2 regions of the Exiguobacterium sp. KKBO11 genome follow, and region 1 is predicted to be linked to the other one. Evidence: a T-box and tRNA genes for the amino acid it is inferred to sense, from the RefSeq annotation. Region 1 holds a T-box; the other holds one or more tRNA genes.
What was found. The T-box of region 1 lies ahead of ileS (isoleucine--tRNA ligase). A T-box ahead of a tRNA ligase gene usually reads a tRNA of that ligase, here a tRNA-Ile.
Positions count from the first base shown of each region.

Region 2: it has a tRNA-Ile gene. The T-box ahead of ileS (isoleucine--tRNA ligase) is inferred to sense a tRNA for this amino acid. The anticodon was not compared.

Region 1 covers NZ_LUCU01000022.1:126,652-142,537, forward strand. The annotation lists gene AYO36_RS07675 (CDP-glycerol glycerophosphotransferase family protein) at 1-1,905, shown strand, start outside; gene AYO36_RS07680 (DUF3108 domain-containing protein) at 2,151-2,783, opposite strand; gene AYO36_RS07685 (AAA family ATPase) at 2,780-3,385, opposite strand; gene AYO36_RS07690 (phosphotransferase family protein) at 3,414-4,193, opposite strand; gene AYO36_RS07695 (NUDIX hydrolase) at 4,380-4,853, opposite strand; gene AYO36_RS07700 (hypothetical protein) at 4,874-5,284, opposite strand; gene AYO36_RS07705 (hypothetical protein) at 5,315-6,001, opposite strand; gene AYO36_RS07710 (carbon-nitrogen hydrolase family protein) at 6,134-6,790, shown strand; gene AYO36_RS07715 (hypothetical protein) at 6,849-7,100, shown strand; gene AYO36_RS07720 (GNAT family N-acetyltransferase) at 7,079-7,555, opposite strand; gene AYO36_RS07725 (hypothetical protein) at 7,613-7,888, opposite strand; partial or broken gene ileS (isoleucine--tRNA ligase) at 7,899-10,983, opposite strand; T-box leader at 11,040-11,285, opposite strand; gene AYO36_RS07735 (GNAT family N-acetyltransferase) at 11,370-11,918, shown strand; gene AYO36_RS07740 (hypothetical protein) at 11,923-12,453, opposite strand; gene AYO36_RS07745 (hypothetical protein) at 12,460-12,843, opposite strand; gene AYO36_RS07750 (helix-turn-helix transcriptional regulator) at 12,836-13,051, opposite strand; gene AYO36_RS07755 (DUF2188 domain-containing protein) at 13,183-13,407, opposite strand; gene AYO36_RS07760 (methyl-accepting chemotaxis protein) at 13,819-15,564, shown strand; gene solA (N-methyl-L-tryptophan oxidase) at 15,635-15,886, shown strand, end outside.
Region 2 covers NZ_LUCU01000022.1:562,313-578,198, forward strand. The annotation lists gene AYO36_RS09930 (DUF4912 domain-containing protein) at 1-129, opposite strand, end outside; gene phoU (phosphate signaling complex protein PhoU) at 237-899, opposite strand; gene pstB (phosphate ABC transporter ATP-binding protein PstB) at 918-1,694, opposite strand; gene pstA (phosphate ABC transporter permease PstA) at 1,794-2,702, opposite strand; gene pstC (phosphate ABC transporter permease subunit PstC) at 2,704-3,645, opposite strand; gene AYO36_RS09955 (PstS family phosphate ABC transporter substrate-binding protein) at 3,736-4,680, opposite strand; gene AYO36_RS09960 (peptidoglycan D,D-transpeptidase FtsI family protein) at 4,906-6,978, opposite strand; gene AYO36_RS09965 (superoxide dismutase) at 7,114-7,722, opposite strand; gene AYO36_RS09970 (alpha-amylase) at 7,816-9,276, opposite strand; tRNA gene AYO36_RS09975 (tRNA-Ile) at 9,393-9,466, opposite strand; tRNA gene AYO36_RS09980 (tRNA-Met) at 9,478-9,551, opposite strand; gene AYO36_RS09985 (Na/Pi cotransporter family protein) at 9,680-11,323, opposite strand; gene AYO36_RS09990 (hypothetical protein) at 11,531-12,016, shown strand; gene ispG (flavodoxin-dependent (E)-4-hydroxy-3-methylbut-2-enyl-diphosphate synthase) at 12,184-13,293, shown strand; gene AYO36_RS10000 (5' nucleotidase, NT5C type) at 13,393-13,962, shown strand; gene AYO36_RS10005 (LytS/YhcK type 5TM receptor domain-containing protein) at 14,174-14,617, shown strand; partial or broken gene AYO36_RS10010 (GGDEF domain-containing protein) at 14,672-15,142, shown strand; gene AYO36_RS10015 (GGDEF domain-containing phosphodiesterase) at 15,198-15,886, opposite strand, start outside.

The DNA.
Region 1 (15,886 bases):
AATCTTCCGCACCAAAGCCTACAGTTATCGATCAATGAACAACTGATACCACTCCAAAAAATAGAGACAGCCTTTGTGCTATCGATTGATACATTGCTCGATATCTTCAAAAAAAAGAATCATCCTGTTAAATTCGTCGATAAATCCGGTAAACCGATTTCGTTCAAACATCTTTCGGAACCACTGGACATCGCACCGAATAGCTACATCAAACAAGGGAAACATTCCTATTTCATTTTCATCGACCAAGACTACGAGCTCAGTCTGATCTATAACAAAAAACCGTCCATCATGAATTTTTATGATCAAGACGTCCTATTTGAGGGCATCACTCGTCAAGACGACGTCCTTCTATTGAAGTTTTCGTTTCACTCAAAGTATTTCGAAGTGAAACAGCCACATTGCTTCATTAAAATCAGACATCAGGAACAAAAAATCGCCCTGCCGATTAATCGCTTCAACGTCACACCAGTTGATGCTCGTCGCTTCAAGACAGAAGTCGAAGCCGTGATCGAACCAAAACTCGTCGAGCAGTTACTCGGTGACCGGTATAACTACGACGCGTTCAATGCGAACATCTATGACCTCATGTTCGGATTTACGATTCGTGAGATGCCGATCTCTGGTTTCACACCGCGGATTCGTCACTTCAAAAATCACCCGGAACTCTTGAACGATGAGCACTGGTTATCGCTTAATGAGCAACATGACGTTTTGGTCCGCCCTTATTCAACCGTGTCGGAACGCCTTGCGATGCGTCTGATCCCAGTGCCGGTCGAGACCGTCAAGTATTATGCGGACCCTCAACCGTTACTTGGACTGGATCCAAATAAGAAGACAATTATCTGTTTTGAATATCCGGATAAAGCACAAGATAATGGGATGATTTTCTTCAAGTATCTCGTTGACCAGCATCAGAAGCGCTTCAATATCTTCTACATCATCAGTCGATCGAGTCCGGACCTCAAAAATCTTGTCGGATATGAGAACCATATCGTGTTCTACAAGTCACCAGAGAACATCGAGGTCGTCCAAGCAGCAGACATTCTCTGCCATACGCATTCTTCCAGTTATGCCTTACCGTTCGCTACCTATCACACGGAAGCATTGATGCAAACGAAACAAAAGCTGTTCTTGCAACATGGTGTCATCGGATCAAAAGATGTCAGTCACATTTATGGGAAAAAGATGCCGCATCCATTTACCGACTTATTCGTCGTCTCCTCGGAGCGGGAAAAACAACTCATCGCCCGCGATTACGGTTTTCATCCTGACGAAATCATCGTAACGGGTCTCGCCCGATTCGACCACTTGATCACGGTACGATCACGTTGGCTCAAGCGATACAAAAACCGGAAAAAGCTGTTGATCATGCCGACGTGGCGACCAAAACTCGATACGTATTCAGACGAACAGTTCATGGAAAGCGACTATTACCAGGAGTTTCAAGCGTTGATCACGGACGAACGGTTGAAAAGCTTAGTAATGGACAACAAGGCTGAAGTCTCGTTCTATCTTCATCGCAATTTCCAAAAATTCAGCCACTTGTTCCACTCGGACTTCGTCGATGTCATCAGTCAGGATGCGTTCACAGTCAAGGAGCTACTTGAAAATCATCATGTGTTGATTACCGATTATTCGAGTGTCGGTCTCGATTTTTCTTTGATGCACAAAAAGGTCATCTACTACCGCCCACCTGTCTTAGTTGGCGAAGATAACGCCGGCGAATCGACGGATTTGTTACCAGGAGACGTCATCGAAACAAGAGACGCCTTGATGGAATCACTACGCGAATCGAAGATGCCTAAAAAATTCAAACGTCATCTCAGCCATATCTATGCGTTTGACGATACAAAAGCAAGTAAACGGATTTTCGAAGCGATGCAACACCATTTTCAGCTATAACAAATGGAGCTGACTCAAAAAAGAATGACGCGTCTTTTCACGCCCTTTCCTCAGGCGAGACACAAGCCAGTTTTCCTGCTTCATTTAAGCAGGAAAGCGGGTCTTGTTTGTCTCTGACAGCGCATAATGCGCTTTTTCCTGTAGGAGTGGCGTGTGACGCGTCATTTTTACGAGAAAAGGGTGGCAGATCATCATTCTGCCACCCTTTTCTTTGTAGAGACTGACTTTTGAGTCAGCTCTTTTTTTCATCGACGAAATTCCAATGAGACCCCGTCGGCAATCTGGGAGGACTGTTTTAACAGCTCACGCTTGACTGGATCAATCCAGTAATACTGAATCCGCTCACCAAACGTAATTTGAACGTAAAGCGTCTCTACGTGTTCGCCTGACTCAGTCGTCAATAGTTCGTGCCGCAGAGGGTGCACCTGAATCGGCACCTCACGTCCGGAAACGGCACTAAAACCGTTGAACGAGAGCGTCGAATCGACGGTTAGTGGTAATGATCGCAACAACAATTCGATTGAAAACAGATCAACACTTTTCGTACGGATGGGCAAGACAGATTGCTCATTTCCTCGCGTGATCACGACTTCATCCGTTCGATACAACGCATGAACGGTTTGAACACCTTCTTGGTACTCGACGAATTCGAGCGGCGCATAACTTTCTGCATCCATCGTCAAACGAATCGTTCGATTGCCAATTTTTTCTGACACTAATTCTTGCTCCCGTACAAGGATGGATTGATGTGATGTTTTTTCTAACCAAATCGTTTCGTAAGTCTGTCCAATCTGAACCGCTTCTCCTTTTTCTATCCAGTAAACCTGTTTTTCGTCTTGTCCTTCGATGAGGGGATAGGTCATCCCTTTTACATTCATATCTCATTCTCCCTTCCTAAGATTCCGGTGACAGCCAACCGATGAACCGCTGCTTGTCGGACTTGCTCCAGCGATTTCGCTGTCGTATCAATCGAATAGACCGGAAACCGTTCAAACCAGTTTTCTTCAAGTTTCCAAAGCGGTTCGTGTTGTGCGAAAGATTGGCGCGTTCTTGTCTGATCGGCGTCGCGCCGCTCTCGTAAGAGATGGTCTGGTGCCCGTAAATAAAGAATCAGGTCTGATCGGCATCTTCTTAATGCCTCTAGTTCTGTCTTTAAACGGAATTCCATATCCCAGTCATACCCATGTACCTGTGGATAATGAAGCGTATAAAATTCAAGATCTTCCGGACCACGATCTAATATGATGTGTCCGTCGGGAAAATGGCGAAACCGTTCGAGTTCCGCTTGAATGAACAAGCGCTGATTCTCAACGAATCCGTCTTCGGTACGGATGTCTAATTCGAGCTCCTTTCGTTTTTGAACGATCGGATACGGATTTTCATAATAGACATGCAACTCCGGGTAAGCGTCTTCGAGCGCTTGCGCAAGCGTCGTCTTCCCGGATGCCATAGCCCCTTGGATCGAGATGATGGTTCTCATGAATGGCGTTCCTCCTACCTGTATATACTTAAGTATTAAAAAAATATGAGCTGAGGTCTGGATGACTGATCAATTCCTTTAACCCACTTTGTTCAGCATCCGGGATTTGCTCAAGCGTCCTAAGAATGGCCATAAGTCGTAACCAGTCTGCAAGGTTCGATAGCTGAATGGATGAAACAGCTTGATAGCGGTCGAGGTATTCGAGACAGACATATCGTCGTACCTCGTCCGGTACTGTTATTTCACCCGCTGTCCGTAGCAAGAGCAACGTCCGCGCGACATCCGCGATCGGTGGACCCATCGTCGCATCATGCCAATCAATGACGACGAACGTGTCATCTGATGTCACGAGAATGTTCTGGAAATGGAAGTCCCCGTGGAGCAATCCTTGCTGTTGCGGAATGTGAAGCGTCTTTAACAATCGTTCCGCCTTCAAGCGTAACGCAGGTGATAGATGACGCATTTTTTGATAGGTGACATCGTGCCATCCAGGTGCTACACGCGATTGATGCTGATGAATCCGTTGATGTAATGTCGCGAAGGCATTAAGAAAATCCGTTATTCGGGAGGGATCAAACAACTCTAACATTTCGTTGCCGTCGACCCGCTGCATCTCAATGAACGGCGAATCTTCTAATGCAACAGCATATACGTTTGGCGTCGGGATGGTCGTTCGTTCTAGTTCTTCGAGCATACGAAATTCCTGTATGATTCGTTGTTTTTCAATCGATTCATGGAAGTATTTGCGTACTCGTTCGTCAGAGATTGTCATCACGGTTGCGGTAGAACCTTTATTTACGTTAGTCATCGCCATATTTCTCCCATCACTTATTTCGTTAGGTCGTTTCTCAAATCATCCAGCCAATCCTTCTAATAAACGCATCACTTTTCCATCTTTTATCGTCTTCTTGATGCTTCAGGCTGAAACGCGTCCCAGTGCAACAAAAAATCTTGAATGAACAGTTCATTCAAGATTTTTGTTTTACCCTTTGCTTCAAATGGAGACGTGATGCGCTGTCTGTTGTTTTTGAACAAACTCCATCAAGATCGGTCGTTCCGGTGGATTGAGTTTTTCTGGTAGCTGATCGATAGCGAAAAAGCGTAATTCCGCGACTTCTGACGGATCCCGAACGATTTCACCCGTATAAGCCGTACACAGAAATGCTGAGATGACATTATAGACTTCATCCCCGTGCGGATACTTATAGTAAAACGCATCACCCGAATAGACGTTCAATAATTCGAGGTGCTCTGCTTCAAGACCGGTCTCTTCCCTTAATTCTCGTTTTGCCGTCTCTACGAGCGTTTCCCCGATCTCAAGCGCTCCACCAGCGAGTCCCCAGCATCCGTTATCTTGCCGAAGTTGTAATAAGACTTCTTGTTTATCGTTGACGACGATGACACACGCTCCTGCCATGACGAGCGGTCGTGTGCCGACGAGTTTGCGTAATTCTGTGATGTATCCCATGTCATTCAGTCCTTTTCCATTTAAATCACTCTCGTTCGGACGCGCATCCGTTTGAGCCCCGTCAATAGGAGACACAACAAGATGATGCCCGAAACGAACAGTACGTACGTGTGAATCGTAAAGAGGGAACGGAAATCGATTACGGCAACATTCTGCTGCACCTCAATCCAACTACTTAGTGTGATTCCACTGATTGCAAGTAAGATGAGTACGCCGACCTGTCGACGTGTCAGCGAGACATACGTCAAAACACGCATGCCTTCACGGATCACGAATGGTAGGAGAACGAGGAGTGCTGCGACCGGTAAGATGACCGGGTCACCGCCTTGCTGAATCGGCATCGACCGGGTCAAATAGCCAAACAGAAAAAAGAAACCACATACGAACAACAATAATCCGAACGCGATACTCGCATTCACCGCTTTGTTCATCTTACTTCCCTCACTTTTTAGAATAATGAATTATGAAGACACGGTACTTTGATGCCATATACCCGCTGCGTCAAGCCGGACCCGATGTCTGCCGTCGAGTTCCATCTCGATCGGACTGATCTTCGCCGTCTTCGGTGAGAACAACCATGTCCGACCTTCTGGGACGAGCAAGATATGCGTTCCATCTGCGACCGGTCCGAGGAAGTTGAGTGACGCGCCGTTGAGCGGACGTTCCCGTCGCTCGAGAACGCCGATCTCCGCTAGCTGCTCACCGACTTCAAGCACATCTTTCACCGTCAGACTCATCTCACCAATCCCGAGGATATCGGATACATCAAACGTCAGTTCCGCTTTAGATGGATTGATTTGATGCCGCGCAATCAGCTCCAAGACATTTTCATCTGGATCATAAAAATAGCAGGAATGCGAGTCCGTGAAGTCAAAATAAATCTCGTCCTGTCCATCTTCGATCAAGAGTGGTGTCCGTTCTACGAGCCACGCTTTACCTTGTTGGAAGACGTTTTCCGGAATGTTGAACGCCATATGGTACTGCGTATCAACATCGTCCGTCTGTTGATATGTCAGCTGATCGGTACCGATTTGCATCGTAAACGAATCGTTCGTTTCCGAGACGAGCGGAAATCCGATCTGGTTTATGTAAAAAGCCTTCATCGCCGGTAGATGGCGTGTCACAAGAATGGTTTTTGAAATATTCAAGCTGATGACCTTCCTTCATTTGCAGTAAAATTTATCAAAAAGCGATATGCTTTATTTTACCACTAATGGTAAAATCATGACGAATGGAAAGTCTGATTTTTCAGATATATTTATGCCTGAGAGGATGTTTTGATGAAATTATTAATCGCCCAACCGAAACGCGAGACCGGGCTCGAGCAATTCGAACGTGAAATCGCCGCTTATCCTGAAGTCGACCTGATTGTCTACCCGGAAGGCTATTGTACGGTCGCAGAACTCGAACGCGTGCAACATCTTGCCAAGCAGTTCGAAACAGCAATCGTCCTCGGTTACAAAGATGATGTGAATCTCGATCGCGCTGTCATCATCGATGCGACCGGAACGATTCTCCTTGATCGCGCAAAAACACCAGAAGCTGGACCACTTTATACACCATCAACAGCAAACGACGGGTCGTTCCGCTATGGATACGTCCTCTGTCGCGAAATCTTCTTAGGAAACGACGGACTACGCGAGGAATCTGGACTTGATCTCATCTTCAACCCGATTGGCGTCGGCATGTTCAGCGAGGAACAGTACGTTGAGTGGTCCGGTGAAGCGCGCATCATCAGTCAGGCGCAACGAGCACTCATGATCGGAACGAGTCATGCCGATGGTTCGTACCGCAACTGTGGTTTTTCGATTCCGATTGCCTTCATCTATGACGAGACGGGCGAGCCGTTGCTGTTGTCTCATAACGATACCCGGACACGTCTGTTTGATACGGACACGCGTCACGTCGAAGTAGTCGGTACACCCTCTTTATCGTAAACGAACACACGCTTCTTCTGACTGGAAGAAGCGTGCCATTCCTTCAGGAGGTGCTCTTATGTCTCAAACAGGTCGTGCGTCATTCTTTTGGAAACGATACTTCTATGTCTTCTTTCCTTTGTTCATCTTCGGGGTCAGTCACGAATCGTACTTGGTCGATAATCCGTTAGCTAACCTTGAGGACATCGGTGAGTTCGTCTTCTTCTTTTGTCTTTATTTGTTTAACTTTGCCGTCCTTGCCGCTCTATTAACGAATCTGTGGTGGTTCTTCCTTCCGACAAAACCCGCTCATGCCGAAACCGATTTTTGATAAGAAACAAGTGTCGCCCGTTCGTTGAGCGGTTGACTGACACCGGTCAATCGATAGCCCATCTTCTCATAGAAATAACAGTTACGTGTCTCTTCACGAATCGTCCGCAGTTCCCATGTCGTTGCAGTCGGATAAGCTGCTTCAACGAGCTGTAATGCGCGTTGGGCGATCCCTTCACCTTGACGGGCTGGATCTAAGAACATCGGACTGATCGCGTAGCGACTCGGTGCTTTCGCAACGACACAAATCCCGCCGACGACGACATCGTCGACGATGATTTGATGAAACGTACTACTTGGATGCGTGATCCGGTGAATGACACGATCGATCGATTCGTTCGCCGGATTCGTTGCAAAATCCTGATACCGCTCGAGCGTCTCTGAAAACGCCTCGAGTTGAAGCGTGTGAAGCTTCGGAGCGTCTGTAAGAGACGCTATCTTTAATTGAATATCCACTGAACCTCTTCCTCTCTTACCGAAACCATTCCCAAAATTGCGTGCCTTGCGTGACGATCAAGTAGTCGAGCCATCGCTCGAAGCCAAACTGCATTGCGTCTTCTTCCCATTCCTCGAAATTAAGAAATTCCCCACTCCAGATCCGATTTCCTGCCGGGCTTGACATAAGAACGTCTGATAGTCGTCTGCCGTCCACGCAGGTAACAGCGCGAGCTGTTCGTCCGTCGCTTCTCGGTTAAAGATGAAACGTTCTCGGGCTACTTCCCCTTCTTCTTTTTGGACCTGTAACAAACCGTCGACGAGTCGACCTTTTAATGCTTCTAATGCAATCATGATCTTCTCCTTAACAATATTCTTTCGTTGGTGCGAACGAGACACCGACATCGTGTCCGCCTAGCTGGACATCCCCTGCTCCTTGTAGCGGTTCAGTTCGAACGGAGGATAAGGCAAGGTGTTTAAATAACAAAGGCTCAAACGTCTCGACAATCGGTTGGAACGTCGCATCGACAGACAAGACGAGATCGATTCGTGCGTCCCGCGATAATGCTTGTGCCTTTCGTTCCGACTGGATATAGCGAACGAGCTCTCGCATCCAGCGTTCCTGCTCCAGTGTTTCCGTGATTCGTGTATCGAGCGTCACGGTGAGTCCACCACTCGTCGCAGCAGCAAAACCCGTCTTGACGATTGGTTCGACGATGACGTCCGCTTGACGCACCTCGACTTCATCGCCTGATGCGGTCTGATAGATCAATCTTCCGGTCTCGAGCAAGTCTGAAGTCTTCTGTGCAGACAATTGTTGTAGCCATTGATGGATCGCGTTCGCTTGCTGTGCGAATTTCGCTCCGGCTGCGCGGAAGTTCAATTTAAGACGGAACCGTGTCGTCGCTTGCGTCGTCGGAACGATTTGGACGTCTTTTACATTCAGTTCCTCTTGGATGATTGCCGTATAGTCCGACCACGAAAAGGTTTCACTCGATTGGACGCCTAAGCTAGCAAGCGGTTGTTTAACTTTTAAAGCGTGCGTATTACGAACTTGTCGTCCTAACTCGACGACAGACACGACTTGCATCATCTCGTATTCCAGATCAGGTCTGAGCATCGATGGATCGGCAACCGGATAATCCGCTACATGTACGCTCATTCCTGTTAATCGCTGATAGACATCATCAGCAAGGTACGGCGTGAACGGAGCGAGTAGTCGTGCCGTCGTCGAAAGTGCGAAGTGGAGCGTCGTGTACGCGGCTTGTTTCTCTTCCGACCAGTCAGCTTGCCAGAAACGTTCCCGCGAACGGCGGATGTACCAGTTACTGATCTCATCGACGAGTTGCGCAAGACTCCGTGCTGCTTGAGTCAATTGATAATCGTCCATCGCATCCGTCACGTCTTGCGTCGTCTGATGGACACGCGAGAGCAACCATTCGTCGAGACGCGTCCGTTTTTGCGGACGTGAGCCATCAAATCCGTCCAGTTCTGCATACGTCAGATAAAACTGGACGGCATGATCCAGTGTATCGACTAGTTTTGATTTTGCTTCTTGGACGATCCGCTCAGCAAACCGTTTCGCACTCCACGGACTGCTGTCGACGAGTAGCGCCCAGCGTAAGCTATCAGCACCATATGCTTCGATTAACGCCACCGGGTCGAGGGCATTTCCACGACTCTTCGACATCTTCTGCCCGTTCTCATCGAGGACGTGCCCGAGTGCGAGGACACGCTTATAGGCAGGCTGTCCCGTGAAAAGTGTCGAGATCGCTTGCAAGCTGTAGAACCAGCCCCGCGTCTGATCGATGCCTTCGATGACGACATCGGCTGGATAGCGGTTAAGCGTCTGCGTCCGTGACGGATAATGCTGTTGCGCGAACGGCATCGCTCCGCTATCAAACCAGACATCGATGACTTCTGGTGTCCGGTGCATCACTCCCTGACACGTCGGACACGAGACCGATAACGCATCAACGTATGGTTTATGCAACTCGACGGATTCCGTCGATGTCGTCGTCCGGTGCAACAAGTCAGCCTTGTTTTTTGGAACGAACGTCGTGTCACACGCTTCACACTCCCAGACGTTCAGTGGTGTACCCCAGTAGCGATTACGACTGATGTTCCAGTCGACGAGTTGCTCGAGGAACTTTCCGAACCGCCCTTCCTTGACGTGATCGGGGTACCACGTCACAGAAGCATTGTTCGCAAGGAGTTGTTCCTTGACGGCCGTCGTCTCGATGAACCAGTTGTCTTGTGCGTAATAGAGCAGTGGCGAGTCACATCGCCAACAATGCGGATAACTGTGCGTATAGCGTTTTTTCGCAAACAAGCGTCCCCGTTCAGCGAGCAGCTGGATGATCGCGACGTCTGACTCTTTGACGAATCGACCAACGAGTGGTGGAACGGCGTCCGTGTAACACCCAGCAGCATCGACGACATTAACGAATGACAGTCCGTTTTCCCGGATGACCCGGTAATCCTCTTCCCCATACGCTGGAGCAAGATGGACAAGTCCGGTTCCACTCGTCGCTTGGACAAAGGACGCCCCGACGACCGTGTGACCATTCTCCGGCGTCACGAAATCAAACGGTGGTTCATAACGCAAGCCAACGAGTTCCGCACCGAGCTGTTCGGATACGACCTCGACGGATTCTGAGAACAGTTCAGCGACTAACGCTTTTGCGACAATGAATCGCTCTCCTTCAAACGCTACCGTGACGTACGTCAATTCCGGATGAACCGCCACCGCGACGTTTGCCGGTAACGTCCAAGGTGTCGTCGTCCACGCAAGCAGAAATGTCTGCTCCATGTCGACGATCGGAAGTTTGACCGTCGCCGATAAGTCCGTTACGTCCTGATAACCTTGCGCGACTTCATGGGAACTGAGTGACGTCTGACAGCTCGGACAATACGGTGATACACGATGTCCTTTCGTCAACCAGCCTTTGTCATGGATCGTCCCAAGGATATGCCAGACGCTCTCGATATACTCGTCCTCCATCGTCACGTAAGGATCATCCATGTCGACCCAGTAGCCGAGTTTTTCCGTGAAGGCACGCCACTGTGTTTCATAGGAGAAGACACTTTCCTTACAGCGTGCGATGAATGCTTCGACACCATAGTCTTCGATCGCTTGTTTGCCGGAGATGCCGAGTTGTTTCTCGACCCCGAGTTCGACCGGTAGTCCATGTGTATCCCAGCCGGCTTTTCGTTCGACCCGGAATCCTTGCATCGTCTTATAGCGGGCGACGGTATCCTTGACGGTTCGTCCGAGTGCATGACCGACGTGGGGGTAAGCCGTTCGCGGTCGGCGGTCCTTCGTAGAATACGAAATCCGCTTCCGTGCGTTGCTCGATCGATCGTGCGAAGACCTGATCTTGTTTCCATCTGTTTCGAACACGCGCTTCGCGTTGTTGTACGGTTTCTGCTTGGTTTTGTGACGTCATCTCTTGTTCGCTCCTTTGTCGGTAACTAAGAGAATACAAAAAAGTCCGCCCCCTTTGACAGGGACGGACTTCACCGCGATACCACCCATATTCCGTCGAGAATGGTTATTCTCGACAGCACTTAGTTGCACACTATCATGTGCATTCCATGTAACGGTGGACACCCGGTCACGCTTACTGAATGGTTCAGCGTGACTTCTCAGAGAGGATCTTCATGATTGATCTGGCTACCGGTTCTCAGCAATCCCGGTTTTCTGTAAGGCAGAGGGACAATCATTACTCTTTCTCGTCAACGAAATGATATGCTCTTGTTGTGGAGAATCTTACCATATGACTTAAAGACTGCACAACATCTTTTTACATTTTCTTGCAAAGGAGTTTTTTGAATGTTACATACTTTCCCAACGCTTAAAACAGACCGTCTCGTCTTACGCGAAGTGTTACCCGAAGATGCTACGAGTGTCCTCGCCTATTTATCAGACGAACAAGTCGTCAAACAGATGGGACTCGACGCCTTTCAATCGGAAACAGACGCGCTCGAAGAGATTGATTGGTACGCTTCGATTCGTCGCGATGGCACGGGCATCCGGTTCGGGATCACGTTACAAGAAGACGATGTCATCATCGGCAGTTGCGGTTTCTTGAATCAGTCGGCACGCCATCAGCGGGCAGAACTCGGGTTTGAGTTGAATCCTGCCTATCAGGGACAGGGCATCGCGAAAGAAGCAGCGCTTGCAGTGATCACATATGGTTTTGAGGAGCTCTCTTTAAATCGTATCGAAGCACTTGTCTTACCAGCAAACACCGCTTCGCAACGATTGCTCGAACGGCTTGGTTTTCAGCGTGAAGGGTTGCTTCGTCAATATGAGAAAACACGTGGTCAGTTTGACGATCTGTATATGTACTCGATTTTGCAGAGTGATTGGTCTGTCTAAAATCTCACTTTTGGTTCTTCGACTCTAGCTCTTTGATCCGTCGGTAGACTTCTTCTACTTCTGTTTGCGCAAACCAGGCATCGGGATGCTTTTCAAACATCAACAAATTGATATACCATTCGATGTTATCAGGATCTAATTCGACTGCTTTTTTTGCATGGAATAAAGCGATTACGCAAGCTCCCTCGAGATGGCAAAGTGGATGTAACATCAATGAAGACGTCAAATCATGTATCTCGCTCGATTCATGGTGTTGGAGTAAATAATTCATAAAGGCATATATCGTGAGATGAAACGTATCAAACCCTGCACTAAGAATCATGTTGGATTGCTCTTCTTTTGTTAACTCTAAAAATAGTTTTGCTGCTTTCTCGAAATCCATCTCGGCAATATGTTTTCTTAATCGGTACTCTAATTCCGTCGCGGTGATTCCCTCCTTCCATAAAAAATCGCTGTTAATTGGCACTTGCACTATTACACGAGTCGTCTCTCCCAGTAATGTATCTAACATCCGTTGCAGAAGATCGACTGCCATTCCTTTTCATCGATAGGATCGTGCCTTTAGGAATTTAATGATCGGCAACAGTGTCAGTCCGATCGCGAACAAGACAATCAATAACAGATTCGTTGATCCATGTAAAAAGTAATCGAGACAAATAAATCCAAAAATCAGGACGATCAGAATTTTGTAGCTAACGAGCCCACTCTCCGTCGTAATCTTTTCTCCAAGTTCATCATTCGGTGTCGGTCGACTGTCTTCTCCTGAACGCGCCCACGTAAAATACGAGAAGAACATGATCAACAAAATCGCCAATTGAACAATCGAGAAGAACGTTACGTTGTTTTCGATGATCATACTAATGATGGTAAGACTCGCCACTATCACGAGCGTCACTAAAAATAAAACCGTTTTTTTCTTAGACATCCCATTCCTCCTGTTCTGAAATGAACAGATGATCGACTTGTGTCTGCAAGACTTTGGCGATATTAAACGCTAATTGTAAAGTCGGATCATACTTGTTGTTTTCAATCGCATTGATCGTCTGCCGACTGACCTGACAACGGTCAGCCAGTTCTTGTTGCGATAATTTTGCCGCTAGACGTCGCTCCTTGATGTGGTTTCTCACGTTCATACCTCCACGACGTGTCAAATTCTTTTTACATCTCTACTGTAATGAACTTCCATCCTCATGTCAAAAACATTTGACATGAGGATCATTAAAAAAACACGTTCTGATGCTCAGAACGTGTCGTATATGATAGCTCAACCTCGTGGTGGAAATGGATCGTGTCCGTAGGAATCTTTTTCGCGAATCTGCCCTTCTTTGTTATGAATGACAAGCTCTGTCTTCTGTTTTTTCGCAATCCGACGCCCTTCTGCAATCGCTTCTTTCTGTGTAGCAAATCGCTTTGTTGCTCGAGTCGCACCAGCAGCTTTCACTTGATAGCCACCTTTAGGATGTGGCGTGACATGTTGCTCTCGTTTCATCCAACTCCTCCTCTCATTTGTGTCAACTAGATACGTTCACGTCACATTGGTGGCTATCCTGATGTCCCTGTTTCAACAGTATCTTCGATTGACAACGTAGACATGTCATCAATCGGAAGGTAGCCTTTTTCGTGCTGACCGCGTGTCTTCTTAATTCATTCTCATATACATGTCTTGCCTTGATTCGATGGTCGACTTCACTTTCCATCTCAATCCCTCTTCCCTCAACTTATATTTTTTTCTAACTATTATGTGCCCTGAATCATTCTTGATAAATCCTTTTTTTAGAAAAAAACGGTTTTTCTTACGACCCTTTATAAAAAAATCGTTAAAAGGTCCTGTTTAATATGTATTTTAACGACCGATAAATGAATTACAGACAGAAAATATGAGTTGAAAGGACGGTTGCATGTGAAAAACACAACCAAGAACCATTCCATCCGAACACGTCTTTTAGTAATGATCAGTTTGATTTTGATTGCCTTTTTTGTTTTTAGTAGTCTGGCTTTATATTTCAATACGAAACAAACGGCAGTCTCAACACTGAAAGCGACTGCTGAAAAAGATGCCTTACGCATCAGCAAAACATTCGACACAGTGGCTTATAGCGAATTCCTACAATCGCCTGTCGCGTCCGAGCAGTATGAAACCCTACGGAATCAACTTGATACCTTACGTAAACAAAACGGACTCTTGTATACATACACAGCACGCATCGACCAAAACAAGGTCCGTTTGCTGATTGACGGTCTTCCGAAGAAAGATGCCGCAAAGATTAATGAACCGGCGAGTGGCGCAAAAGTCGCTGATATGAAGGACGTATTAAATGGTGGAACACACGCGACGGACATCATTGATGATCCTGTATATGGACAGTATATGAGTGTCTACGTTCCGTTAAAGGATGCGTCTGGTCAAATCATCGGAATTCTTGGCGTCGACATCGCTGCGAAGGAAATCGATGCCCTCACAACAGAAATATTAAAACAAAATGCACCGATTTTCATTGGACTTTTACTTCTTCTGTTAACGATCACACTCGTCTTGCTCTACATCGTACTCGGTCGAAAATTACGTCCGCTCGAGACGTTACAGAAAGTCGCTGCCTTGATTGCCGAGGGACGACTGGATCAGGCAAAACAGACGTTGACCGATTTGACGATTGCTTCGAGAGACGAAATCTATGCGTTTGCGATCTCGATTCGTGATATGAACGAGATGTTACGGACGATGATCGTTGATATCAAACAGACAGCCACTCTCGTCTCGACGACGAGTCAATCGATTGATCAAAGTACATCAGAAGTACTCGACGGTTCCGAACAAATCGCTCATACGATGTCGGAAATCGCGACCGGAACAGAAAGTCAGACGCAAGTCACGCTTTCGTTGAATGACGAGATGAATCGGTTCGCAGCATTGATCGAGACGACGAATCAGTCTGGTGTCGAAATTCAAGGAACGACGGAGCAGATGGCAACACTGACACGAGTCGGACGGGATCAAATGTCCGCTTCTGTCGAACAGATGCGCCACATTCATCAGCACGTCACGCAGTCTGCTGAACAGATTGATTTACTGAAACAGCAATCATCGGATATCCAAACGCTCGTCGGTATCATCCGCGGTATCTCCGAACAGACGAATCTACTCGCCCTTAATGCCGCGATTGAAGCGGCACGAGCTGGTGAACAAGGAAAAGGATTCGCTGTCGTCGCGACCGAGGTCAAGAATCTCTCAAGCCACGTCGCTAGCAGTGTCAGTGAGATCGCAACAATCGTCACGTCGATTGAAGCCAGTGCGCAGCAGATGCAACATAGCTTCAAGACGACGGTCGAAGCAACTGCAGCCGGTGAACAGATCGTTCTCGATACAGATACGACGTTCGAACGGTTGACGGATCAAGTCACGCACGTCTCGTCAGCAACACAGCAGATGACGCAACAGATGGAAGACGTCTTGCAGGCAGAACGGTTCATTCGTAATGCCTTGACGGAAATTGCTGCTGTCGCAGAAGAGCACACGGCAAGTAACGAGGAAGTTGCCGCTGCGTCTGAACAAATGATCGCGACGATCACGACGCTACATACGCTCGTCGGCGATTTAAACGCACGAACGGAACACTTAGAACAAGAAGCCCGTCGCTTCGAGATTTAATCTTTCATTTGTTCTTTTCTAGTTCTCACTCTATACTGGTGTGAACTTACATATGAAGGAGTCGAATCAGATGTCCCATTATGATGTCATCATCGTCGGTGCCGGATCCATGGGGATGGCAGCAGGCTACTATCTCTCACGAACCGATCAAAACATCTTACTATTAGACGCTCACAATCCACCGCATGATCAAGCGAGCCATCACGGGGAGACTCGGATCATTCGCCATGCGTACGGAGAAGGTGAAGCTTATGTGCCACTGGCGTTAGCCGCGCAACGCTTATGGTACGAGTTGGAACAAATCAGCGGCCGAAGTCTATTC
Region 2 (15,886 bases), 440 kb from region 1:
TTGTTCTGTTAACGATTTACGATATTTAGTCCAAGCATATTTGATTTTTCCTTCAGTCGTATCCAATTGAGCTGCGATTTGTTTTGTTGTCAGCCCTTGTTCCTTCATTTTAATGATTTGCTCAAGCATTCCCAATCACCTCTCTGTCATTATTCACTTCTTTCCTATTCTACAAACGTGTTTCGAATCCCTTTACAAAAAAAGTAGGCAGAGGAAATTCCTCCTGCCTACTTGATTCATCCGTTTAAATCATAATGTTTTCCTTTTTCGAGATAGATCAGATGCTCCCCGACGTTCGTCAAGTGATCACCCATCCGCTCGATGTAGCGGCAAATGTTCGTGAATTGCATGACTTCATCGACGACGATCGGCTGAAGTGACATATGACGCATGTACTGGCGAAGTGCCTTATATGTCGTCTCATCAATGACGTTATCGAGATCAGACAAGGCTTTTGCTTTCTCGACATCTCCGTCACGATAGGCGACGATCGCAGTTTCCGTCATATCCAGTAATGTCTCGAATGCTTCCTTCAACAAAGAGATATCGATGACATACGGGAATGTTTCGACACGAAGAACCGCTTTTGAGATATTCCCCGCGTAATCTGCAATCCGTTCGAGATCCGAAGAAATTTTCATCGCGGTGATGATTCGTCGTAAATCTGTCGCAACGGGTTGTTGCTTCGCGATTAATAAAATCGCATCATCGTTGATTTCAAGTTCAAGATCATCGAGTTCATTATCGTTTTCGATGACGCCACGCGCGATGTCTTGATCATATTTTTCGAGTGCTTCTGCCGTTGTTGCGATCTGTTGCATCGTCTTACGAGCCAGTAAAAAGACCTTTTGATCGAGTATTGCAAGATTTTCTCCAAAAATCGTACGGTTCGCTGCCATTCGTCTCGTCTCCCCTTCTTATCCGAATCGTCCTGAAATGTAATCTTCCGTCCGTTTGTCACTCGGATTTCCAAAGATCCGGTCTGTTTGATCGAACTCGACGACTTCACCATTCAAGAAGAACGCTGTTTTGTCCGAAACACGTGCAGCCTGTTGCATGTTGTGTGTCACGATGATGATCGAGTAGTCTGATTTCAACTCTTGGACAAGTTCTTCTACTTTTAATGTAGAAATCGGGTCAAGTGCCGATGTCGGCTCATCCATCAAGATGACATCTGGCTCGATTGCAAGACAACGCGCGATACAAAGACGTTGTTGCTGCCCACCAGAAAGACCATAGGCATTTTCGTTCAAACGATCTTTGACTTCATCCCAGATCGCCGCGCGGCGTAAACTGCGTTCGACGATCTCGTCGAGGATTTTTTTGTTTTTGACACCGTGGACACGGGGACCATAAGCGATGTTGTCATAAATTGATTTTGGGAATGGGTTCGGTTGCTGGAAGACCATTCCGACCGATGTCCGTAATTCTTCGACACCGTATTCTTTATCGAAGATATTACGTCCGTGATACTCGATAGCACCATTCGTCCGTACGATCGGAACGAGCTCGACCATTCGATTCAATGTTTTGATGAATGTCGATTTCCCGCAGCCAGACGGTCCAATGATTGCCGTGACTTCATTTTTCTTAATGTCGAGATTGACATCTTTCAACGCATGATCGTCACCGTACCATAAGTTTAAGTCTTTGACGTTATAGACGCTCTCGCGTGCTGCTACTGGTTGGTTCATACGCTCTGTCCCTTCTGTAACGACTGATTTCGTATTCAGCTTCGTATCCATCATCTGTCTTCCTCCTTAAAAGAAATCCCTTCTATCTATCTCGTTCGATTAGTAGCGTTTTGAGAATCGGTTCCGAATCCAGATTGCAAGTGAATTCATCGTCAAGAGGATGACCATTAAGACGATGATTCCTGCCGCTGCAAGTCCTTGGAAGTCCGCTTGTGGACGACTTGTCCAGTTGTAGATTTGAATCGGTAATGCTGTGAACTCTGAGAAAATACTTTCTGGCGCACGAGCAATGAAAATCGCAGCTCCGACCATGATGAGTGGTGCTGTCTCACCAATCGCTCGAGATACAGCCAAGATGATCCCAGTGATGACACCCGGTAGTGACGCCGGAAGAACGACTTTGAACGTCGTTTGCCATTTCGAAGCACCGAGTGCAAGTGATGCATGACGCATCGCTTGTGGAACGGCACGGATTGCCTCTTGAGACGAGACGATGACGACCGGAAGACTCATCAACGCGAGTGTCAATGCTCCTGCAATCAATGTTGAACCGAAGCCCATGTTACGTACGAAGAACGTCAAACCAAGTAAACCGAAGACGATTGACGGAACACCAGCAAGGTTTGAGATGTTGACTTCGATGAATGAAGTCATCCGACTCTTCTTCGCGTACTCTTCTAGATAAATCGCTGCCCCGACACCAATGATGAAAATCATCGGGATGATGAGGAGCATCAAGAAGATGGAGCCCATTAACGCCGGATAAATCCCGGCACGTTCCGAACGGCGTGATGGTGCATTTTGTAGAAACTCAAGTGATAACCATGATGCACCGTCACGGATGACGCCGAACAAGAGAATACCTAAGACGACGAGACCGAAGAACAGTCCAGCAAGGAAAATGACTTTTGTGACGTTGTTGACGACGAGTCGCTGGCTAATGGATTTCTTCACCGCGACCGGATCAATGAATTTCTCTGAGACAGGTTGCTTTTCTGGTAAGGCCATCTTAGTACTCCTCTCTGAAGCGGCGTGTGATCCAGTTCGCAAGTAAGTTCATCACTAATGTGAAGACGAACAAGAGTGTACCAACCGCATAGATACTGTAATATTCGACAGTTCCAAATCCAGCATCACCTAAGGCGACCTGAACGATATACGCTGTCATCGTTTGGACTGGCTCGAGTGGATCGATCGCAGCTGTCGGATTCGAACCACCAGCGATCGTTACGATCATCGTCTCACCGATTGCCCGTGACATACCGAGTACGATCGATGCAATGATCCCTGATAAGGCAGCTGGAACGACGACTTTCAATGCAACTTCAAGACGTGTCGAACCGAGTGCAAGCGCACCATCGCGAATTTTTTTCGGAACGGAGCTCATCGCATCCTCAGAAATCGAAGCGATCATCGGAATGATCATGATCCCGACGACGATCCCCGGACTGAGCGCATTGTAAATTTGAATACCTGGAATCAATTTTACGAGTAATGGTGTAACGAACGTCAACGCGAAGAATCCGAAGACGATTGTTGGAACACCTGCTAACACTTCAAGAATTGGTTTTAAGATACGGCGTGCGCGGTCTGACGCGTACTCACTTAAATAAATCGCTGATGTGAGACCGATCGGCACGGCAACTAGCATCGCAATCACGGTAATCTCAAGCGTACCGACGACAAGTGGCCAAATTCCATACTCTGGTTGTGAGTTGAGTGGATACCAGCTCGTACTGCCGAAGAATTCCTTGAACGGAACGACTTCGAAGAAGTGTTCTGTTTCAATGACTAACGTGAGAATGATGCCGATGGTCGTAACGACCGAGACGAACGCACAAAGGAATAAAACGATCGGCATGACGCGTTCCATGACGTTTTTCATACTATATTTTTGCTGTCGGTTCTGTTGAATCAGCTCGCGAACCGATTTATTTTGTGTTGAACTCATCCTTCTTCACTCCCTACTCCTTCTTGACATGAGAACGGGACCCAACCGGTACAGACTTCCCCGGTTGGGCCATCCTCATGACTCGATGATTTATTTCATTGCGTCTTCAATTGCTTTTGCGTTTTCATCGTAACGATCTTGCGGCATTTTGATGTATCCGACTTCTTCAGCAAGATCACCAGCGTTTTCGTTCGTGAACTGAACGAAATCAGCGACTTGTTTTTTGTCTTTCATTGATTTGTTATTGATGTACGTGTAGATTTCACGTGACAGTGGATAAGAAAGATCTTTGATCGTTTCTGGTGTTGGATCGACTGCATCTTTTCCTTCCGCAGCAAGTGGTACTTCCTTCAACTTATCTTTGTTCTCTGCGTAGTACGCATATCCGAAGTATCCGATTGCGCCTTTCGTTCCTTCAACACCTTTGACGAGAACGTTATCGTCTTCTGATAATTGAACATCTTTACGCATATCTTTTTTCTCAAGTACTTCCTCAGAGAAGAAGTCGAATGTTCCTGAGTCTTTACCTGGGCTGAAGAATTTCAATGGTTCAGCCGGATAAGAAGAATCGACATCTTTCCAAGTCTTGATGTTCGGATCGAGCCAGATTTTCTCGAGTTGCTCCATTGAGAGTTCTTTTACCCATGTATTTTCTTTGCTGACTGCGACAGTCAAACCGTCATATGCGAGTGCCATTTTTGTGAATTCAATGTTGTTCTTTTTCGCTTCAGCTGCTTCTTCTTCTTTAATTTCACGCGACGCGTTCGAAAGATCTGTTTCACCAACGACGAAGCGTTTGAATCCGCCACCTGTACCAGAGACACCGACTGTGACATCTACGTCAGGTTGTTCCATCGAATATTCTTCACCGACAGCTTCCATGATCGGGAAGACAGTAGAAGAACCGTCGATTGCGATTTTTCCTTTTAAATCAGATGAACTAGCAGAACCGCCTTTATCGTTACCACATGCTGCCCCCACTACTGCGATTGATGCTACCGTTGTGATGAGTGCTGTTTTTTTCATCCAAGACATGATTAATTTTCCTCCTCGAAAGTATGTCGCTGACGATGCTACGACTTTTTATCCGTTTTCCTTACAAGACTTATACTACGGATGAACTATTAAAACGAAATGAATCCAACGTAAAAGAATTGTAAAGGCGTGTTTTTTAGTGTTTACAATTCGAAATCCATTAGAAAAAAAGGTCAATGCAAACAAAAAAACGAGAGTGATTGCTCACTCTCGCTTAGTTTCTAGTTAATTTGGCTTAGTTTGCCACGGGATATCTTTGACATTAAAGTACGCTTTGACAAGATCGTGACCGATTTTCGAGTTGACGGTTTCTTGTTCCATATAAGGAAGGAACACGGCCCATGCCATCTCTGGATTATCGTACGGCGCCCAACCAACGAGGTTCGAGTTCAATGAACGAACCGGTTGACCACTTCCGTCACGCAAGGCGATTCCATCGTCACCATAGACACTGACCTGCGCTGTACCTGTTTTCGCAGCTGCATCAATACCGGTTTGCGCGATGACTTTCGCTGTACCACGCTCTCCCTTGACGACACGATGCAATCCTTCTCGGACATGATCAATGTTATCTTGACTGACTTCAATCCGATTCAGGTAATTCGTCTTGAAGCTATAATCAACTTGTTTCGTTCCTTTTTCAATCGAATTCGACGCGAGAACTTCTTTTAAGAAATGCGGCTGAACACGATAGCCACCGTTGGCAAGTGTTGAAATATACTGTGCGACTTGTAGCGGTGTAAACGCATCATACTGTCCGATGACTCGGTCCATGAGTAACGTGACACGGTCAGGTGTCCCTTGAACCCCTTTTGCTTCATAAGGCAAATCGATTCCTGTCGTCACACCTAGTCCGAATTGACTGTAATAGTTTTGCATGATTGCCGCTGCGGCATCAACGCTCGCACCCGCAATCCCGTTGCTCGGATACTTCGCCATCCGCATCGCAATGTTGAACATATACACGTTTGATGAACGCTCAAGTGCTGTCAAATCCGTGATTGCTCCCATGTTGACGTACGATGCTTTTTTCGTACCCCCGATTGTGATCGGCGCATCATTGATGACTTCGTTTTGACGAATGACACCTTCCTCGAGTCCCATCGCAACCGTTGCGCCTTTGATCGTCGAACCGATTTGAAGCGACGTCAACACGTTATTGATTGCGACATCCGAGAACTTACCGGTTGCTGGATCCAACTTTTGACCAGACATCGCAAGAATCTCACCAGTCTGTGGGTTCATGACGACGGCGTAACCTTCTTTTAGATAACGACTCCCCATGCCACGACCCATTTTAATGGCTTGTTGCATGATTTGGTCGACTTGTTTATTGTATTCCGCATCCACGGTCAGAACGAGATCTTTACCGGACTCACCTTCCTCACGTTTTGGATCACCGACCGGCTCCCCATTGAACGTCTCATACACATCGTACGCGGGTTTCCCGCGCAGAAGATCTTCATACTGTTGTTCAAGGAATGATGTTCCGACACGGTCATTCAAGCTGTAACCTTTTGCTTTGAACTCCGCTTGTTGTTCTGCTGGAATCTTCGAATACTTCCCGAAGATGTTCCGAAGTGTTCCTTCATATGGATAAGAACGCTCGTAGAACGGTTCCACCGATACACCTTTTAAATCTTCTAGATTTTCATCGATGATCGCCATCTCTTTTGCGGAAGCACCGAGTTTGACGAGTTGTGGATCAAGTGCGTATCCGACTTCCATGTTGTGTTTGATCGCAATGACTTCCATCGTTTGGTCGTCATAATCGATATCGTCTTTCGTAATCGCATCTAATCGGATTTGATCCTGTTCTGCGATTGATAGTTTACTTTGTGCTTCTGCTGAAGGATATTTCTGTTTGACGGCTTCTTGATAACGACGATCGGACTCTTCCGTGTTCGTCGCAATCCAGAAGTCCTTAATATCACGTTCTGTGACTTTCCAATCTTTTTTAGGTAGATCAATGATTGCCGCAAGACGCTGTGCAATCTCAATGCGTTCATCGACTTTCGTCGTTTGTGCGCGACGGTAGACGATGGAGTATTTAGAAATCGTATCAACCAAAAGACGACCATCCCGGTCATAAATCTTTCCGCGTGGCACTTCATATTTTGATGCGATCATTTCTGTTTTTTGAACTTCCCGCGAAATTTTCTCACCATTGACGATTTGCACAACTCCTAAACGGAAAATCAAAATCGCAAACAATAAAAAAACGACGAAGAACATTAAATTCAGACGAAGCGGCAGATGATTACGCCGTCTTCCTCGTACGGTGATTCGTTTAGCCATGGCGTACTCCCCTATCGTTCAAAAGTCATCTTGTTTCATTATATAGAAGGAAACTTTCCATAACAACCTATCCCATCATTTTCCGCATTAAAAAAAGCGTATCGTTCACAATTGAACGATACGCTCGTTTTCATATTACTTCGCGTCAGCGTAAAGCTTCGCTACGTGATCCCAATCAACGACGTTGAAGAACGCATTGATGTAATCAGGACGACGGTTTTGATAGTTGAGATAGTATGCATGTTCCCAAACATCAAGACCGAGGATTGGTGTTTTGCCTTCCATGACTGGTGTATCTTGGTTTGGTGTCGAAACGACTGCCAATTTTCCACCGTCAACGATTAACCAAGCCCAACCTGAACCAAAACGAGTTGTTGCTGCTTTCGCGAATGCATCTTTGAATGCATCGAATGATCCGAATGCTTCGTCGATTGCTGTCGCGAGTTCCCCTGTTGGAGCAGCACCGTCGTTCTTCTTCAACAGTTTCCAGAAGAATGAGTGGTTCCAGTGACCGCCACCGTTGTTACGGACTGCAGTTTGAATGTTTGCTGGGAGAGCATCCAAGTTTTGAAGAAGTTCTTCAAGTGACTTTCCTTCATGTTCTGTACCCTCAAGCGCCGCATTCACGTTCGTGACATACGTGTTGTGGTGTTTCGTGTGGTGAATCTCCATCGTACGAGCATCGATATGTGGCTCAAGCGCATCATAAGCGTAGCCGAGTTCTGGTAATTCAAATTTTGACATGTTCATGTCCCCCTTTGTGCTATTTTCGAAAACTTCAATACCCTTTAAGACTAGCAAAAGAACCTGTGTTGACGCAAGTCAAGACCCTCGGATTTACTCGACTTCTCGCGGAGCAAAAACTGAGACACCACCACCTGGAACCGGGAAGACACCAAATCCTTCATCGTCGATCACGACAGGGTGATCTTGATGGTTCGTATAGTCGAACCATTCTTGTCCCGCACGCTCAACACCTACGAACATCCGTTTTTCACACATATCGGCATTCGACAATAAGACCGCGCAGCCGGAGTTCTCGATTTCTTCAACACCTCGACGAACCCAACCGACACAATGAGGATCATCGAGATAATCTTCTTGCTCACCATACGCTTTGTGATACCGTGCATAGAGTAAAGCATCAATCATTTCTTTTTTTCCTTCTACCGGATGTGGTCCTTGCACTCCATAATAGTCACCGTAGAAGACACACGGGTAACCGTCTTTACGAAGTAAAATCGCCGCGTAAGCGTGTTGTTTGAACCAGTCATCCACCCACGACTCAAGTGATTCCCCCGGTTGAGAATCGTGATTGTCGACGAACGTGACGGCATTCGTCGGGTGTGATTCGACAAGGGTATCCGCAAACAACGTCGTCATATCAAAGTCCTGTCCCTGCTTCGAAGCTTCATGGAACTTGTAATGAAGCGGAACATCGAACAAATCGATCGTATAGTCGACGCTATCAAGGAAATGACGACAATCATCGAGATCTGATTTCCAGAACTCACCGACCATATAGAAGTCACCTTCACTTTTTTCAATCATCGATTTTGCGAATTCATGAACGAATTCATAATTGATATGTTTGATGGCGTCGAGTCGGAAACCTTGGCAATCAATTGTTTCTTGGAACCAATGTCCCCAGCGGATCATTTCTTCGCGGACTTCCGGATGATTATAATCGATGTTCGCGAACATCAAATAGTCATAGTTGCCGAATTCATCATCGACTTGATCATTCCAATCTTTATTTTTACCGGAAATTTTAAAGACACCCGTCTTTTCTTCACGGGCATCAAAATCCGTTCCATTGAAAAATTCATGTGTCCAGATGAAATCTGAATATTTTCCGTTACGTCCTGGGAATGTAAACTTCGTCCAGGCTTCGATTTCAAACTCTTCTGAAATTTCTTTCGAACGATCTTCCGGATGGACTTCGACGACATTGATCGTCTCAAGTTCATCAGCTGCTGCTTTATGGTTCATGACGACATCAGCGTAAACAGCGATATCGTTCTCACGAGCAACCTGGATTGCTTCGACGAGTTCATCTTTCGTACCGTATTTCGTACGGACCGTTCCTTTTTGATCAAATTCGCCTAAATCATAGACGTCATAGATGCCATATCCTGTATCCTCATCTGATTGACCTTTTGACGCCGGTGGAATCCACACGGACGTGATGCCGGCAGCACGTAATTCAGGCGCCCGCTCTTTCAAGCGTTGCCAGTGCTTCCCATCATTCTCTACATGCCACTCAAAAAACTGCATCATCGTATGGTTACGTTCCATCTCTCTTCGCTCTCCCTTAGTTACTATAGTATGAATATTATTACAATATCTTTACTATTCCCCGGGGGAACAAAAATAAACGCTTCCCGTTTTTCAACGAGAAGCGTTCTACTGAATGGACCCTGCAGGGCTCGAACCTGCGACCGGACGGTTATGAGCCGTCAGCTCTAACCAGCTGAGCTAAGGGTCCTTAAGTAATAGTAGCGGCGGAGGGAGTCGAACCCACGACCTCACGGGTATGAACCGTACGCTCTAGCCAGCTGAGCTACACCGCCATGATGTATGTTTCTTACTCTTACTAGATTACGAGATGTGGCGAAACTTGTCAATATGCTATTTCAAAAAAATAAACAGCTGATTTCATATTTTTGAAATCAGCTGTTATAAGAAAATCGTATTTCACTTAGTTCGTTAAAGCCGTCCGCTGTTCAAGGACGAGATCCGTGATGTTGACAGCGTGATCGCCAATTCGTTCGAGGTTCGACAAGAGATCGACGAAAATCATTCCTGCTTGTCCCGTACATTCGCCAGCGTTAACACGAAGGACATGATGCTTCCGGAATGAACGTTCGAGTGCATCAAGTTTGCCTTCGAGTTCCAGAACCTTACGAGCTCGTGTGACATCATCCTCTTCGACAGCGCGAACAGCACAATCGACGATTTCTTGCGTTAAGGCGTACATGTCATCAAGCTCTTGCTTCGCAGCTGATGTGAACTGAATTCGGTTGACGATTTGGAAATCGACCAATTCAACGATGTTTTCGACGTGGTCACCGATTCGTTCAAAATCATTGACGGCATGCATCAATAACGAATGATCATTTGATTCTCGTTCTGATAAATCATGTGCCGCTACTTTGACAAGGTAATTCGTGACTTCTGTGTTCAAGTGGTTGATTGCATATTCAATCTGCTCTGATTCTGAAACATCTTTCTTATCATGCGATTGCGTGTAACGGTGCGCTTTTGCAAGGGCGTCTTTCGAGAATTCTCCCATTCGCAATACTTCGAGTTTTGCATGATTTAATGCAAGTGCCGAAGATTGGTTCAAGATGTTCTGATCGAGATGACGCGGTTTCGAATCAATCGTCGTATCCGTACCCGGTACGATTTTTTGTACAAGCCATGCGATTTGTGCGATGAACCAACATTGAATCAACGTATTGACGACGTTGAATGTTCCGTGTGCAAAGGCAATTTGCATTTTCGGACCTAAATCAAGCGTTCCTGTGATCCACGTAATGAAGCTTGAGAAAATTGGTAATGCAATCAGGAACAATACTGTTCCGATGATGTTGAAAATGACGTGTGCTGCTGCTGTACGTCTTGCTGCAATCGACGCACCAAGTGCTGCAAGTACTGCTGTGATCGTCGTTCCGATGTTATCGCCGAACAAGACCGGAAGTGCCGCTTTGATATCGATCATGCCGCCAGCGTACAACTCTTGTAAGATGCCGATCGTTGCTGACGACGACTGGACAAGAACAGTAAAGATCGTTCCGACGAATACACCAAGCAATGGGTTATCCGACATCGATACCGTCAACTCACGGAACCAGACACTTGACTCGAGTGGAGCCATTCCGTCGCCCATCAATGTCAAACCATAGAACAATGCACCGAAGCCGAAGAAAATCTGTCCGATGTATTGAATCCGTTCTTTTTTAAAGAAGAAAATCAAGAAGGCTCCGAGCGCAATTGCCGGAAGCGCAGCTTCCTTGACGTTAAAGCCAATGATGAAGGCGGTAATCGTTGTTCCGATGTTTGCCCCCATGACGACTCCGATCGCTTGTCGTAAATTCATCAGACCCGCACTAACGAGTCCGACGACGATGACGGTCGTTCCTGACGAAGACTGAATCAGGACGGTTACGACGATACCCGCTAGGATACCTAGTAGTGGATTTGTCGTATATTTATCGAGGATATAACGTAATCGGTCTCCGGCTGTTTTTTGGAGCCCATCTCCCATATACTTAATACCGAATAGGAAAATCCCGAGTCCACCGATGAAGGTGAAAATCATTTCCTGCAAATCATAGTTCATCTTGCCAGCTCCTTTATTTCATGTGGATTGATGTGTTTGTAAAGTTTATTTTCTCAACTCCCCCATTATGTAAAGGTCTGTTGAACTTGTAAATAGTTTTTGAGACATCCGTTTGTTAAGGTTTTATTAATCTGTACCATCACACATAAACCCTTTATCACCAATCAAAATTAAACAATTAAAATCTGTTATAAAACAGTAGAAAGAGTGATTCACTTGTCATTTTTACGTCAACTAATTAATTACTTACAAACTTCCTTAATTCCAAATTATCCGTTTTTGCGCCTTCGTTTGGCAGATGTTTCCCTTTATTTTTGTGGATTAGCTTGGATTTCATTTTGGACGACGGTCATTGATTCCTTCTTTTTACAAAAAAACATCCCGATCGTCGTCTGGTTCATCCTTCATTTCATCTTTATCGCAATCGCTGTATTACTTTACGTATTGTTTATGGCGTATCTAACGAAGGGGTTTGTCCGATTGTTACTTCCCCGTCCGTGGGCGTATCGCCACACGTTTCCTTACACGGTCGCAACAAATCTCTGGTCTTTCCCACTCGGTATGCTTCTATACCAACTCGATTACCCTCGCTTCGGAATCGGGATACTCGTAATCGGACACTTCGTCTACACATTAGTACCATTATGGATTGCCCGTTCCTCAAAGCCACGCGCTTCACGTAAACCTCAATGAGTATAAAAATCAGGCGTCCGACGGATTGACGGACGCCCTTCTTTCATTAAACAATTGTAAATGTTCAATTTTCGTTCTTGTTTCTCGATTTTTAGGGAATAGTTCGATATGATAGAAAAGGTAAACATAAACAATATGGCGGTATGCCACAAAAGGAGATTTTCGATATGCCGAAAATGGTCCATCGCTCTAAGACTCGTCCCGTTCGTGTAGGGGACCTTGTCATTGGTGGAAATAATGAAGTCATCATCCAAAGTATGACGACAACTAAAACACACGACGTCGAAGCGACAGTCGCTGAAATCCTACGCCTTGAAGAAGCTGGTTGCCAAATCGTCCGCGTCGCTTGTCCAGAAGAACGTGATGCGCTCGCACTTGCAGAAATCAAAAGCCGAATTAACATTCCGCTTGTCGTAGACATCCACTTCAACTATAAACTTGCGCTTATGGCAATCGAAGCTGGCGTCGATAAAATCCGGATCAACCCGGGTAACATCGGTCGTCGCGAAAAGGTCGAAGCCGTCGTTACAGCAGCAAAAGCGAAAAACATCCCAATCCGGATCGGGGTAAACGCCGGTTCACTTGAAAAGCATATTCTTGAAAAATATGGCTACCCAACTGCTCGTGGTATGGTCGAGAGTGCTTTGCACCACATTAAGATTCTCGAAGATCTCGACTTCCATGATATCATCGTCTCGCTTAAGGCATCAGACGTACAGTTGGCGCTTGAAGCGTATCAGCTCGCTTCTGAATCATTCGACTATCCACTTCACGTCGGGATTACGGAATCTGGTCCACTTCGCTCTGGTTCATTAAAATCAGCAGCGGGACTTGGCGCGATCTTGTCACGCGGAATCGGAAATACAGTTCGTGTATCTCTTTCAGCGGACCCTGTCGAAGAAGTAAAAGTCGCAAAAGAAGTCTTGAAATCATTTGGTCTCGCAGCGAACGCAGCGACATTGATCTCATGTCCAACATGTGGTCGGATCGAAATCGATTTAATGTCAATCGCTGCAGAAATCGAAGACTATATCGAAAACATCCAAGCGAACATCAAAGTTGCGGTTCTCGGATGTGCGGTCAACGGTCCTGGTGAAGCACGTGAAGCTGATATCGGTATCGCTGGTGCACGAAACGAAGGATTGTTATTCCGTCACGGAGAAATCATCCGTAAAGTACCGGAAGCAACGATGGTCGAAGAATTGAAGAAAGAGATCGATGCGATCGTTCTCGAAAAACAGGCTGAAAAAGAAGCCGAAAAAGCGAACCATGCATAAGTTGAAGACTCCTCCCTCGCGAGGAGTCTTTTTTCGTATCTCGATTTCGACTATGTTATACTAAGTGAAGAAAAATTTTTAGAACGTGGGTGACTGTAAATGAAAATTGGAATTGACATTGATGGAACGATCACACATCCATCCTCTTGCTTCACTTACATGAATAAATATCTCGGAACGTCGATTGACTTCAATCAGGCGTCCGAGTATGAATTGCATACGTACACCGATATGAATCAAATCGAATTTTGGGACTACATGGTGAACTCCGGTCACGAGACCGGCATTTATCGTGAATCTATCCCTCAAGAACATGTTCGCCACCACTTATGGAATTTGCGGAAGCAATATGACCTCCATTACGTAACAGCACGATCGGAGCTCGTTCGTCCTGTAACAGAAGAGTGGATCAAACAACACGAACTTCCTCTTGATTCCTTGATCATGACGGGATCACACGACAAAGTACAAGTCGTTCGTGATTTATCACTCGATTTATTCATGGAAGATCGATTAGAGAATGCTGTGCAGATCGCAGAAGACACATCGATTCCTGTAATCTTGTTCGACGCACCTTATAACCGTAAAGCCGTACCGAATAATGTCATTCGTGTCGCTTCATGGAATGAGGCCGTTCAAGAGATTCAAAAATTTGCACCGATTCGTTAAAACAGCCGATTAGGCTGTTTTTTCCATTTTTATGTCATTGTATGACTTGATATCGTACAATGACGATAGATTGAAACTTTGATATAGGAAGGGCTTCGTGATGCTTGCGACAGTGAATATCTTTTTTATTAATATCTGTATTATTTTTCTCGTTTCTACGTTCACCTTTTACCTACTTCGTGATCGTTTGCCAATTCAACCTGACTCAAAAATGTCTACTCGTCTCTATTTCGGACTTTCCAATGGTATGACTGGCATTCTACTTATGCATAATGCAATCGACTTAAATGGAGCGTTGATTGATTTACGGTTATTACCTCTCGCTTTGTCCGCTTTGTTCGGTGGTAATATCAGTATTGCCGTGACAGGGCTGATGCTCTTGATTTATCGATTCGTGATTGATAGTGGCGATTCACTAGACGCTCTGTTTAGTTCTGTCATCACACTACTTGGATTTCTAGTACTTTCTTTTATTTGTCGTCGATTCATCAAACGGCAAGGGTATTTCTTTTCTGCTATCGTCACGGTCGGTTCCCTACTCGTACTCTCGCGATTGATTATGAGCAACTCCCCAGCGGATGCCTGGGGAACGATTTATATTCCATATTTCATTTTAACGATTGGTGGAGCCTTTTTGTTTTATCGTTTGTCTTAACTTCTTCAGCAGCATTTTGTTCTTTATTCTTATCAATCCTATCTTGCTTCGACCGATCAATTGACGCGGCTCGCGAACCGCCATGTCATTTTAGAAAAAGTCACGACGCTCGAAAAGAGTAAAGATTCTTGGGGAGTCATCTTGTTTGATTTGGATCACTTCAAGAATATAAACGATACACATGGCCACGCTATAGGAGACGCTGTCTTGCGCCACTTTTCAATCTTATTGAACGAGCATTGTCCGGCACCCGTTACGGTCGGTCGATATGGTGGTGAAGAATTCATCGTCATCGTTCCAGACATTGAACCGCATCCTCCTGTCGTCTTAGCTGAAACAATCGTAACAGCTGTTCAGCAAACACCGTTCGTCATGCAAGATCATGCCGTATCCATTACGGTATCCGCAGGAATTGCTTACGCTCATCAACAACCAGCTGAAACAGTATTTAAGCAAGCGGATAGCGCTTTGTACGAAGCAAAAGCACAAGGACGAAATCAGTCTCGCCTGTATCAATCGAAATGAATACTAAAAAGCCACTTCTCCTCCGAGCGATTCGGACTGAAGTGGCTTTTGTTGGTCAACGGACCGTTCCTTCATTCGTCTTTTGCAGTAGACAGATGATTTCTTCAAGTGGTACCGGTTTAGCGAAGAAATAACCTTGGAATAGATGAATACCGATTTCCTTGGCAATGCGTACTTCTTCTCCTGTCTCAACTCCTTCGACGATACATTCGACATGCATCGACTGGCTCAGTTGAAAAATCGACTCGAGGATGGATTGTCGTTTCTCCGATTCACCGATTTGTTCGATGAATTGCTTCGGAATCTTTAATTGACGTAACGGTAACAAACGCTCGAGAACATGATAGGATGCGTGACCAGTTCCGAAATCATCGAGTGACAACGGGAAATCGAGCGTTTTGATTCGTTTGAGCGCTCGATGAATCGATTGACTCTCGAAATCAAGTGACTGACTCTCTGTGATTTCAATTTTAATCTGTTGCGGTTTTAAGGCATACTTCAGTAGCGTTCGTTCGATGAACGGCATGAACGATTCACTCGTCAACTGGCGTGGTGATACGTTGACAGATAACGTAAACTCGTCTGGAACCAGATCGATCAATGCTTTGCGTGTCTTACAGCTTTCCTCAAAAATCCATTCTCCTAGACGAATGATTAAATCACTTTTTTCAGCAATCGGAATGAATACGGATGGTCGATCTGCTCCTTGTAACGAGGTCTTCCATCGAACTAAGGCCTCAAGAC